One region of the Streptomyces sp. CA-294286 genome, then DNA from elsewhere that is predicted to be linked to it. Evidence: riboswitches for the same ligand, from Rfam matches in the RefSeq annotation. Region 1 holds a riboswitch; the other holds the start of a gene.
What was found. A riboswitch is a leader RNA that binds a small molecule or an ion and turns the genes downstream of it on or off. The one in region 1 is predicted to bind cobalamin.
Positions count from the first base shown of each region.

Region 1 (4,756 bases):
AGCGCACGTTGAGGGCCCCGTTCTGCGAGCGCTTGGTCTCCTGGGCCGCGGGCTGCCACAGCACCTCTTCGGCACGTGGGTGCCAGCCGAGGTTGACCTCGTGCAGGGCCTCGTTGTGGGTCAGCATGATGATCTCCGCCGCCGCCTGCTCCTTCACCCGTTCCGGCAGGACGTCGTCCAGGTGCACGAGGAGTTCGGCCCAGTCCCGCTGCCACCCCGGGCGCAGCACGACGGGCGAGAGGTTGAAGTGGACCTCGTAGCCCGCGTCGAGGAAGTCGGCTGCCGCCGCGATCCGCTCGGCGACGGGGCTGGTGCGGATGTCCAGCAGGCGGGCGTCGTCGGGAGGCATCAGGGAGAACCGCACCCGGGTGCGCCCCTGGGGGTCGAGGCGGAGCAGGTCGGGGTTGACGAACTTGGTCGCGAAGGATGCCTTCGCCGTCGGCAGACCGCGGAACGCGGCGACGAGGTCCGCCGTGTTGTCGCAGACCAGGGCGTCGACGGAGCAGTCGCCGTTCTCGCCGATGTCGTAGACCCAGGAGTGGGCGTCGCACTGGTTGGGCGTCGTCTTGGGCCCCTGGGTCCGGACGTGGCGGCGGACGTGGGCCACGATCGCTTCGATGTTGGTGAACAGCGTGATGGGGTTGGCGTAGCCCTTGCGGCGGGGGACGTAGCAGTAGGCGCAGGACATCGCGCACCCGTTGGAGGGGCCCGGGGCGATCCAGTCGGCCGATCGGCCGTTCGGGCGGGTGGAGAGGGAGTGCTTGACCCCGAGGACGAGGGTCTCGGTCTTCACCCGCACCCATCGCGAGACGTTGCCGTCGTTGCCGTGGAGGGAGGGGATGCGCCAGTGGCTCTCCACCTCGGTCACCCGCACTCCCGGCAGCCGGGACATGATCTGCCGGCCGCGCGGGGAGTCGAGTGCGGCGCGCTCCGCGTAGACCTCCCGGACGTCCAGCAGCCGACGTGCCTGGGGGCTGTCCCGGAACGGCTGCGGCACGGGCGGGACGGGGTCGTCGTCCGGCCACCCGAACAGCGTCGGCTGCTCGGGCCGTGCGGCCCGGGCGGGGACGGGCCCGCCGGGCTCGTCCGGGGCGGGCTCTCCCGGCGTCGGCTCCACGTGCTGTCCTTCCGCGTGACGGCGGCCGGTGCGGCCGGGGAAACGTCGTGTCGCACCCATCGTGCCGTACCGGTGCAAAGGTGTCGTCGCGGCACCACCACGCGCTCACCGGCCGCGCGGCACCCCGGCACGCACCGGCCGTCCGCGGCCCCTCGTCGTCCGCGCTCCCGTCTCCGGCGTCCGGGGGACCTGCCGTCTGCCGGACGCCCGAGGGGGTATACGGCACCACGTGAAAAATCCACCTGACCGGTTCGAAACGTCGGATTCCCCGGCAGCTTCCTCGGGAACGCCGCTCAAGAAGACCCTGACCACGTCGCTGCTCTACTTCTTCATCCTCGGCGACGTTCTCGGCGCCGGCGTCTACGTCCTGGTGGGCCAGGTCGCGGCCGACTCGGGGGGCGCGGTGTGGGCCCCGCTGATCGCCGCACTGTGCCTGGCGCTGCTGACTGCCGCGTCGTACGCCGAACTGGTGACCAAGTACCCGCGCGCGGGGGGTTCGTCCCACTACGCGACCCGGGCGTACGGGCCGTTCACCGGTTTCCTCGCGGGGTTCTGCATGCTCGCCGCCGGCATCGTCTCGGTGGCGGCTCTGGCCCGCGGTTTCGGCGGCGACTACCTGACCGAGTTCTTCACCCTCCCCCTGGTCCTCGTGACGATCGTGTTCCTGACCGCGCTGGCGCTGCTGAACGCGCGGGGCATCAGTGAGTCGACGCGGGCCAACGTCGTCGCCACCGTCATCGAGGTGGGCGGACTGCTGCTGGTGATCGGCCTGGGCGTCTGGATCGTGCTGCGCGGCGACGGGGACCTGGGCAGGCTGACCGACCTGGGCACCGCCGAGAAGGGCCCGCTGGCCGCGCTGCTGAGCGGGGCGGTGCTGGCCTACTACTCGTTCGTCGGCTTCGAGACGTCCGTCAACGTCGCCGAGGAGACCAGGGACCCGCGGCGTTCGTACCCCCGGGCGCTCTTCGGCGCCCTGATCACCGCGGGCGCGGTGTACGCCCTGGTCGGTGCCGCCGCGGCGGCGGCCGTTCCGACCGCGAAGCTGGTCGAATCGAGCGGTCCGCTGCTGGAGGTGGTCCGGGCGGCCGGCGGTGTGCCCCCGGAGGTCTTCAGCGCGGTCGCCCTGGTCGCGGTCGCCAACGGCGCGCTGCTCACCGGCATCATGTCGTCACGGCTGGCCTACGGCATGGCCCAGGACGGTCTGCTGCCGGGCTTCCTGACGAAGGTCCTGCCCGGCCGGCGCACCCCGTGGGCCGCCATCGCCGCGACGGGCGCGCTCTCGCTGCTCCTGGCCCTGACCGGTGACGTGGCCACCCTCGCCTCCACCCTGGTGCTGCTCCTGCTGGTGGTCTTCTTCCTCGTCAACACGTCGCTCCTGGTGCTGCGCCGCGACCGGGTGGGGCACGACCACTTCCGGGCGCCGACGGTCCTGCCGGTCCTCGGCGCGCTCTCCTGCATCCTGCTGGCCACCCAGATCGAACGCGACGTCTGGTTCCGGGGCCTGCTGGTCCTGGCCGTCGGCGTCGTCCTGGGCATCGTCGCGGCGGCCCGGCTGCGCCGCCGGAGCTGAATCCGGGGGCCCGCCGCGGCCGGGTCCACCGGCGACCGGTGGTCCGTCGGTCGGCCGGTGGTCCGTCGGCCGGTCGTCCTCGTACGGTGCGCGCTCGTCGCCGGTCCCCGTCGTCGCCGACCGGCGGGACCGGGCAAGTGGCGTTCGTCACGGGCACGTAAGGCGTGCGGGCGGCATGGTAGCTTCCGGACGCCAGTCAAACACGTGAACGCGACGGTACGCGTGCACGAGTCGGGGAATCCGGTGGGAGTCCGGAACTGACGCGCAGCGGTATGGGTGACGGGCGGGGCAGCAGCCACTGGACGTCGGTCGGTCACGGCCGGGTCCGGGAAGGCGTTCCGTCCGGGTGATCCCGAGTCCGAAGACCTGCTGGCACCCAACCGTCCGCATGGACCCCGCGATCGGGTCCTGACGTTGCGAAGGCCGCCTCTGTGCATGTGTCACGTACCACCCGCTGTTCCGTCATGCTCCTGTCCGGGGCGCTGCTGCTCACCGCATGCGGTTCCGGCTCACCCCGAAAGCCCGCCGCCTCCGGGGCGCAGGCCGTCGCGCTGGACAACTGCGGGCAGAAGACGAAGGTCGACGCCCCGCCGAAGCGAGCCGTCTCCCTGAGCCAGGGCACCACCGAAATCCTGCTCTCCCTCGGCCTCGCCGACCGCATGGTGGGAACCGCCACGTGGACCGATCCCGTCATGAAGGGCCTTGAGCAGGCGAACGCGAAGGTGCCCCGGCTCGCCGACAACCGGCCGTCGTTCGAGAAGGTCCTGAACGCCGAACCGGACTTCGTCGCGTCGTCCTTCGCCTCCGTCCTGGGCAAGGGCGGAGTGGCCCCCCGGCAGAAGTTCGAGGAGCTCGGGGTGGCGACGTACCTGTCGCCCACCGACTGCGAGGGCAAGGACAACAGCGGTGACGGCGACGGCTCACGGACCACCCCCCTGGCGATGGACACCGTCTACCGCGAAGTGCGGGAGCTGGCGCAGGTGTTCGGCGTCCCGGAACGGGGCGAGAAGCTGGTGTCCGAGCTGGAGGGCCGGGTGGCGAAGGCCGTCGCCGGCAGGCGCGACGGGAGAACCACCGTCCTGTACTGGTTCGCGAACCAGGAGTCCCCGTACATGGCGGGCTGCTGCGGTGCGCCCGGCATCATCAGCAACGCACTCGGCATGAAGAACGTCTTCGACGACAGCACGCAGGAGTGGCCGCAGATCAACTGGGAGACCGTCGCCGACCGCGATCCCGACGTCCTCGTCATCGGCGACCTCACCCGCAAGTCGCAGACCGCCGAGTCGGCCGCCAAGAAGATCGCGTTCCTGGAGTCGAACCCGGCGACCAGGAACATGCAGGCGGTCAGGAAGAAGCGGTACGTACTGCTCAGCGGCCAGGCGATGAATCCGACGATCCGTACCGTCGAGGGCGTCGAGAAGGTGGCCGCTGCCCTGCGCGAGCACGGGCTCGCCGGATGACCACCGCGCTGCGCACCCCCCGGGCCCGCTCGCCGCGCTCCGCCGGGGCGGTACGCGGGGCGATCGGCCTGGGCGCCGGGGTGGCGGTGCTCGTCACGTCCGTCGCCGTGGCCCTCACCATCGGTCCGGCGGACCTCGGCGTGGGCGACGCCTGGTCCGTGGTCGCCTCGCGTCTGGGCTGGGGGACGACGGAACTCACGCCCCTCCGGGAGGGCATCGTCTGGAACCTGCGGCTGCCGCGCACCCTGCTGGCCGCGGTGTGCGGCGCCGGTCTCGCCGTGTGCGGCGCGGTGATGCAGTCGCTGCTGCGCAACCCCCTCGCCGACCCCTTCGTGCTCGGCGTCTCCTCCGGGGCGTCGACCGGCGCTGTCGTGGTGATCGTCCTCGGCGTCGGCGGCGGAGCGCTGTCCGTGTCGGGCGGCGCTTTCGTGGGCGCGGTCGGTTCGTTCGCGCTGGTGCTGCTGCTCAGCCAGGTGCTGGGCGGGACGACGGACCGGGTGGTGCTTGCCGGAGTCGCCGCGATGCAGCTGTTCTCCGCGCTGACCTCGTTCGTGGTGATGACGGCCGCCGACGCGGAGACCACCCGGGGCGTGCTGTTCTGGCTGCTCG
Region 1 is NZ_CP192005.1:890,343-895,098, forward strand. Features, by position in the region: gene ACQPZG_RS08695 (spore photoproduct lyase family protein) at 1-1,033, opposite strand, end outside; gene ACQPZG_RS08700 (APC family permease) at 1,434-2,687, shown strand; cobalamin riboswitch at 2,885-3,075, shown strand; gene ACQPZG_RS08705 (ABC transporter substrate-binding protein) at 3,152-4,147, shown strand; gene ACQPZG_RS08710 (FecCD family ABC transporter permease) at 4,144-4,756, shown strand, end outside.

Region 2 (4,756 bases), 4.1 Mb from region 1:
CCGGCGCCCTCCAGTCCGTACACGCCGGGCCGGAGCGTGGTCAGGTCGCGGGTCAGGGTGATCCGTCCGGGCGCCGTGGCATGCACGGTGACGCCCGGGTCGCCGGGCGGGGGCCGTCGGGGCGAGGAGTTGAGGGCCGCGGCGCCGGCGTACCGGGCGGCGGCGACTGTGGCGGCGCCGATGCCGATCAGGGTGGTGACGGCCGCTGCCGTCGCTTTAGCCGGGTGCACCGCTCCAGTGTCCGTACGGCGGGACGGAACTGCCAGTGGGCAGGGCCGGTGGAGGCCGAGCCCGCTCATGTGGGAGGGCCGGGGGCGGCCGGTTCGGAGCCCGTGGGCAGGCAGGGTCGGCAGAGGCTGGGCCCGAGTCCGTGGACGCGGCCGGTGGCGGCCGATCCCGGGCCCGCGAGCAGGCGTGGCCGGTGGAAGTCGAGCCCGCTCACGTGACAGGGCGGAGGAGGCCGAGCCCTATCCCGTGGCGGGGACGGCGGCGGCCGAGCCGGAGCCTGGGGCCCGCCGTGCCGGGAGGTCAGCCGCGCTGGCCGTAGCCGCGCAGCTGTTCCTTCACCGCGTCGAGCTGCGGGCCCGAGAGCAGGGACGGGGAGTGCCCGGGGACGGCGGAGGCGGTGAGCCACAGGCGGCACATCCACTCCAGCTGGGCGGTGCGGTCGTACGCCTGGTCGAGGGTGTCGCCGTAGGTGAGGGCGCCGTGGTTCGCCATCAGGCATCCGCTGCGGTCGCGCAGTGCGTGCAGCACGTTCTCCGCCAGTTCGTCGGTTCCGTACGTGGCGTAGGGGGCCGTGCGGATCGGGCCCCCCATGGCGGCGGCCATGTAGTGGATGAGCGGGAGCCGGTCGACGAGGGTGGAGACGGCGGTGGCGTGCACGGCGTGGGTGTGCACGATCGCGCGCGCGTCGGTGGCCCGGTAGACGGACAGGTGCAGGGGGAGTTCGCTGGTCGGTGCGAGGGCGCCGAGGACTTGGCGGCCGTCGAGGTCGACGCCCACGGCGTCGTCGGGGCCGAGCCGGTCGTAGGGGACGCCGCTCGGGGTGAGCAGCACGAGGTCGCCGAGGCGGACGGAGACGTTTCCGGAGGTGCCGACGACCAGGCCGTCGGCCACCGATCGGCGGGCGGTGGCCAGAAGTTCCCGCCAGGCCCGGGGCACCGCGGTGGCCCCGCCTGTCCCGTCCGTCGCAGCCGTCGCAGCCGTCGCCTTGTTCGTCATGGGCGGCATCCTGCCAGCCGGGGCGCCGGTACGGCAGTGGCGTACGGAAGGTGTGCGCAGGGGCGGGCGGCGACCGGGACCCGCTTCCGGGTGACGAGGATCTCCTCGACGGGTCGTCCGGGCGGTCGAGGGGCCCCGCGCGACGTCGACGCGCCGGTCAGCCCTTGGGGCTCCGCCGTTCCGGTGGAAAACGGAACGGCGACACGGCGTTTCGGGTCACCGCAGCGCCCTGCCCAGTTCATCTTCCGTTCACTCAGGTTGCCTACGTTCAACGCGCCACTGACCTCAAACGATTGCCTGGGTAAATGGAACACATCACGCTCCTTCTCGGAATCGTGATCGTGACCGCTCTCGTGTTCGACTTCACGAACGGTTTCCACGACACTGCCAACGCGATGGCCACCACCATCTCGACCGGCGCACTCAAGCCCAAGACGGCGGTGGCCATGTCCGCCGTGCTGAACCTCGTAGGTGCTTTCCTCTCCGTCGAAGTCGCCAAGACGATTTCCGGAGGGCTCATCAACGAGAGCGGCATCACGACGGAAGTGATCTTCGCAGCGCTCGTCGGCGCGATCCTGTGGAACCTGTTGACCTGGCTGATCGGCCTGCCGTCCAGTTCCTCCCACGCACTCTTCGGCGGCCTCATCGGTGCCACTCTGATGTCGGTCGGCGCCTCCGGCGTCAACGGCAGCGTCGTCATCACCAAGGTGCTGCTGCCCGCCATCGCCGCCCCGATCGTCGCGGGCATCGCCGCGTACCTCGCCACGAAGCTCACCTTCAAGCTGGCGAGCAGGACCGACGAGAAGGCCACCGCCAAGGGGTACCGGGCGGGCCAGATCGCCTCGGCCGGTCTCGTCTCGCTCGCGCACGGCACCAACGACGCGCAGAAGACGATGGGTGTCATCACCCTCGCCCTGGTCACCGGCAACGTCCTGGTCCCCGGCTCCAACCCGCCCATGTGGGTCATCGTCTCGGCCGGTGTGGCCATCGCGCTCGGCACCTACCTCGGCGGCTGGCGCATCATCCGCACCATGGGCAAGGGCCTCACCGACCTCCGGCCGCCGCAGGGCTTCGCCGCCCAGACCAGCGCCGCGACGGTCATCCTGGCCTCCTCGCACCTCGGTTTCTCCCTCTCCACCACCCAGGTCTGCTCCGGCTCCGTGATGGGCGCCGGCCTCGGCCCCAAGGGCGGCGTGGTCCGCTGGTCGACCGCGACCCGGATGTTCGTCGCCTGGGGCCTGACCCTCCCGGCCGCGGGTGCGATCGCCGCCGCCGCCGAGTTCCTCACCGGTCAGGGCACGTGGGGCGTCACCGCCGTCGCGATCCTGCTGGTCGTCGGGTCGGCCGTGATCTGGCTCCTGTCGCGCCGCAAGCCGGTCGACCACACCAACGTCACCGCCGACGACCTGGACGCTCCGGCCGGCGAGAACGCCGGCGTCGTCTCCGCGGCCGTCGCCTCGGTCTCCCCGCCCCCGGCGGGCGTGCTCCCGCACGAGGCCACGCACATGGTCACCGGTGACATAAAGGCCACCCTCCACTCCCCCACCGAGGCGTCCCGCCCGGCCGCCTCGGTCTAAGGAAGCGCACACATGAACATCGACTGGGCAGCTCTGGGCACCGTCTTCGGCGTCAGCCTCGTGGCCACCGTGGCTCTGGTGGGTCTGTTCACCCTCGGCATCGTCGGCCTCTCCAAGCAGACCGCGGCCGCCGCGTCCGGCGGTTCCGCGACCGTGGCCCGCACCGGCGCGTACGCCTGCTTCGCGCTGTGCGCGGCGGCCGTGGCGTACGGGATCTACCTGATCGTCGTCTGACACCCGTTCCTTCGAACCGCCCCGCGCCCCGTGCGCGGGGCGGTTCTGCGTGCGCCCCCGGGTTCTCGCCCGCCGCAGGTCAACCCCAGGTTGACGGGCGTTCGCGGGGCGTGGTGGACTGCCGGAGCCAATACGGCGGCATGGAGAGGAAGCCGGTGCGAATCCGGCGCGGTCCCGCCACTGTCACCGGGCGGCTCGCACGAGCCGTACGGAAGCCAGGAACTCCCAGCCGCTCGTCACGTCGAACCAGGGCGCGGACCCTGAGTGAGGACACACAGCCATGCCCGGCTGCGGAACCCGCAGTTCAGCCGCCCCCTGCCCGGTTTCCGGCACGGGAGGCGCCCCTGCCTTCGCCGACGCCCGCCTCTTCGCGTACGGCGCCGCCGCCGGGATGCTCGCGGACCTCCTGTTCGGTGATCCGCGCCGCGGGCACCCCGTCGCCGCCTTCGGCCGTGCCGCGGGCGCCGTGGAACGCGTGCTGTGGCACGACCACCGGGCGTGGGGCGCACTGCACACCCTGGTGTGCGCGGGCGGCGGCGCCGGTGCGGCGGCCGTCGCCGCACGGGCCGTACGACGCTCCCCCGCCGCTTCGGTCGCACTGACCGCCGCGGTGACGTGGTCCGTCGTCGGCGGCACGTCGCTGGGGCGCGAGGCGCGGGCGATCGGCGGGGCCCTCGCGGCGGGCGACCTGGAGACCGCGCGCGAGCGCCTGCCCCACCTGTGCGGGCGCGACCCGCACTCCCTGGACGGGCAGCAGATGGCGCGGGCGGTGGTCGAGTCCGTCGCCGAGAACACGTCGGACGCGGTGGTCGGCGCACTGGTGTGGGGCGCGCTCGGCGGCGTCCCCGGCCTGGTCGCGTTCCGGGCGGTGAACACGCTGGACGCGATGGTCGGGCACAAGTCGGCGCGATACCGCCGGTACGGCTGGGCCTCGGCCCGGCTCGACGACGTGGCCGGCTGGCCGGGCGCACGGCTGACGGCGGCGCTCGCGGTGCTCGCCGGGGACGACCCGCGGGGTGCCGTGCGGGCCTGGCGCGCCGATGCCGCGGCGCACCCGAGCCCCAACGCGGGCCCGGTCGAGGCGTCGTTCGCGGGGGCGCTGGGTGTGCGGCTGGGCGGGACGCTGTCGTACGCGGGCCGGGTCGAGCACCGGGCGGTGCTCAACGGCGCGGCCGGCCGCGCCGTCGCCGTACCGGACATCGAGCGTGCGGTGCGGCTGTCGCGTCGGGTGGGTGTGCTGGCGCTGGCCGCGTGCGCGGCCGGGCGGCTGGCGGTTTCGTACGTGCGGGCCGGACACGGGGACAAGGGGCACAGCGCATGAGCGGCGGCGGACTGCTGGTCGCGGGGACCACCTCGGACGCGGGCAAGAGCGTCGTCACGGCGGGGATCTGCCGGTGGCTGGTGCGGCAGGGCGTGAAGGTCGCCCCGTTCAAGGCGCAGAACATGTCGCTGAACTCGTTCGTCACGCGCGAGGGCGCGGAGATCGGGCGCGCGCAGGCCATGCAGGCGCAGGCGGCGCGGGTCGAGCCGACCGCGCTGATGAACCCCGTACTGCTGAAGCCGGGCAGCGACCGCTCCAGCCAGGTGGTGCTGCTGGGCAAGCCGGTGGGCGAGATGAGCGCGCGCGGCTTCTTCGGGACGGCGGGCGGCAGGAAGTACGGCGAGGGCGTGCAGGGCGGGCACCGGGAGGCGCTGCTCGGCACGGTGACCGAGTGCCTGGC
Region 2 is NZ_CP192005.1:4,980,396-4,985,151, reverse strand. Features, by position in the region: gene ACQPZG_RS26710 (alpha/beta hydrolase family protein) at 1-230, opposite strand, end outside; gene ACQPZG_RS26705 (class II aldolase/adducin family protein) at 529-1,224, opposite strand; gene ACQPZG_RS26700 (anion permease) at 1,530-2,801, shown strand; gene ACQPZG_RS26695 (hypothetical protein) at 2,814-3,035, shown strand; cobalamin riboswitch at 3,133-3,280, shown strand; gene ACQPZG_RS26690 (cobalamin biosynthesis protein) at 3,316-4,356, shown strand; gene ACQPZG_RS26685 (cobyric acid synthase) at 4,353-4,756, shown strand, end outside.
Region 2: linked by a shared signal. The riboswitch ahead of ACQPZG_RS26690 (cobalamin biosynthesis protein) and the one ahead of ACQPZG_RS08705 (ABC transporter substrate-binding protein) in region 1 are both predicted to bind cobalamin.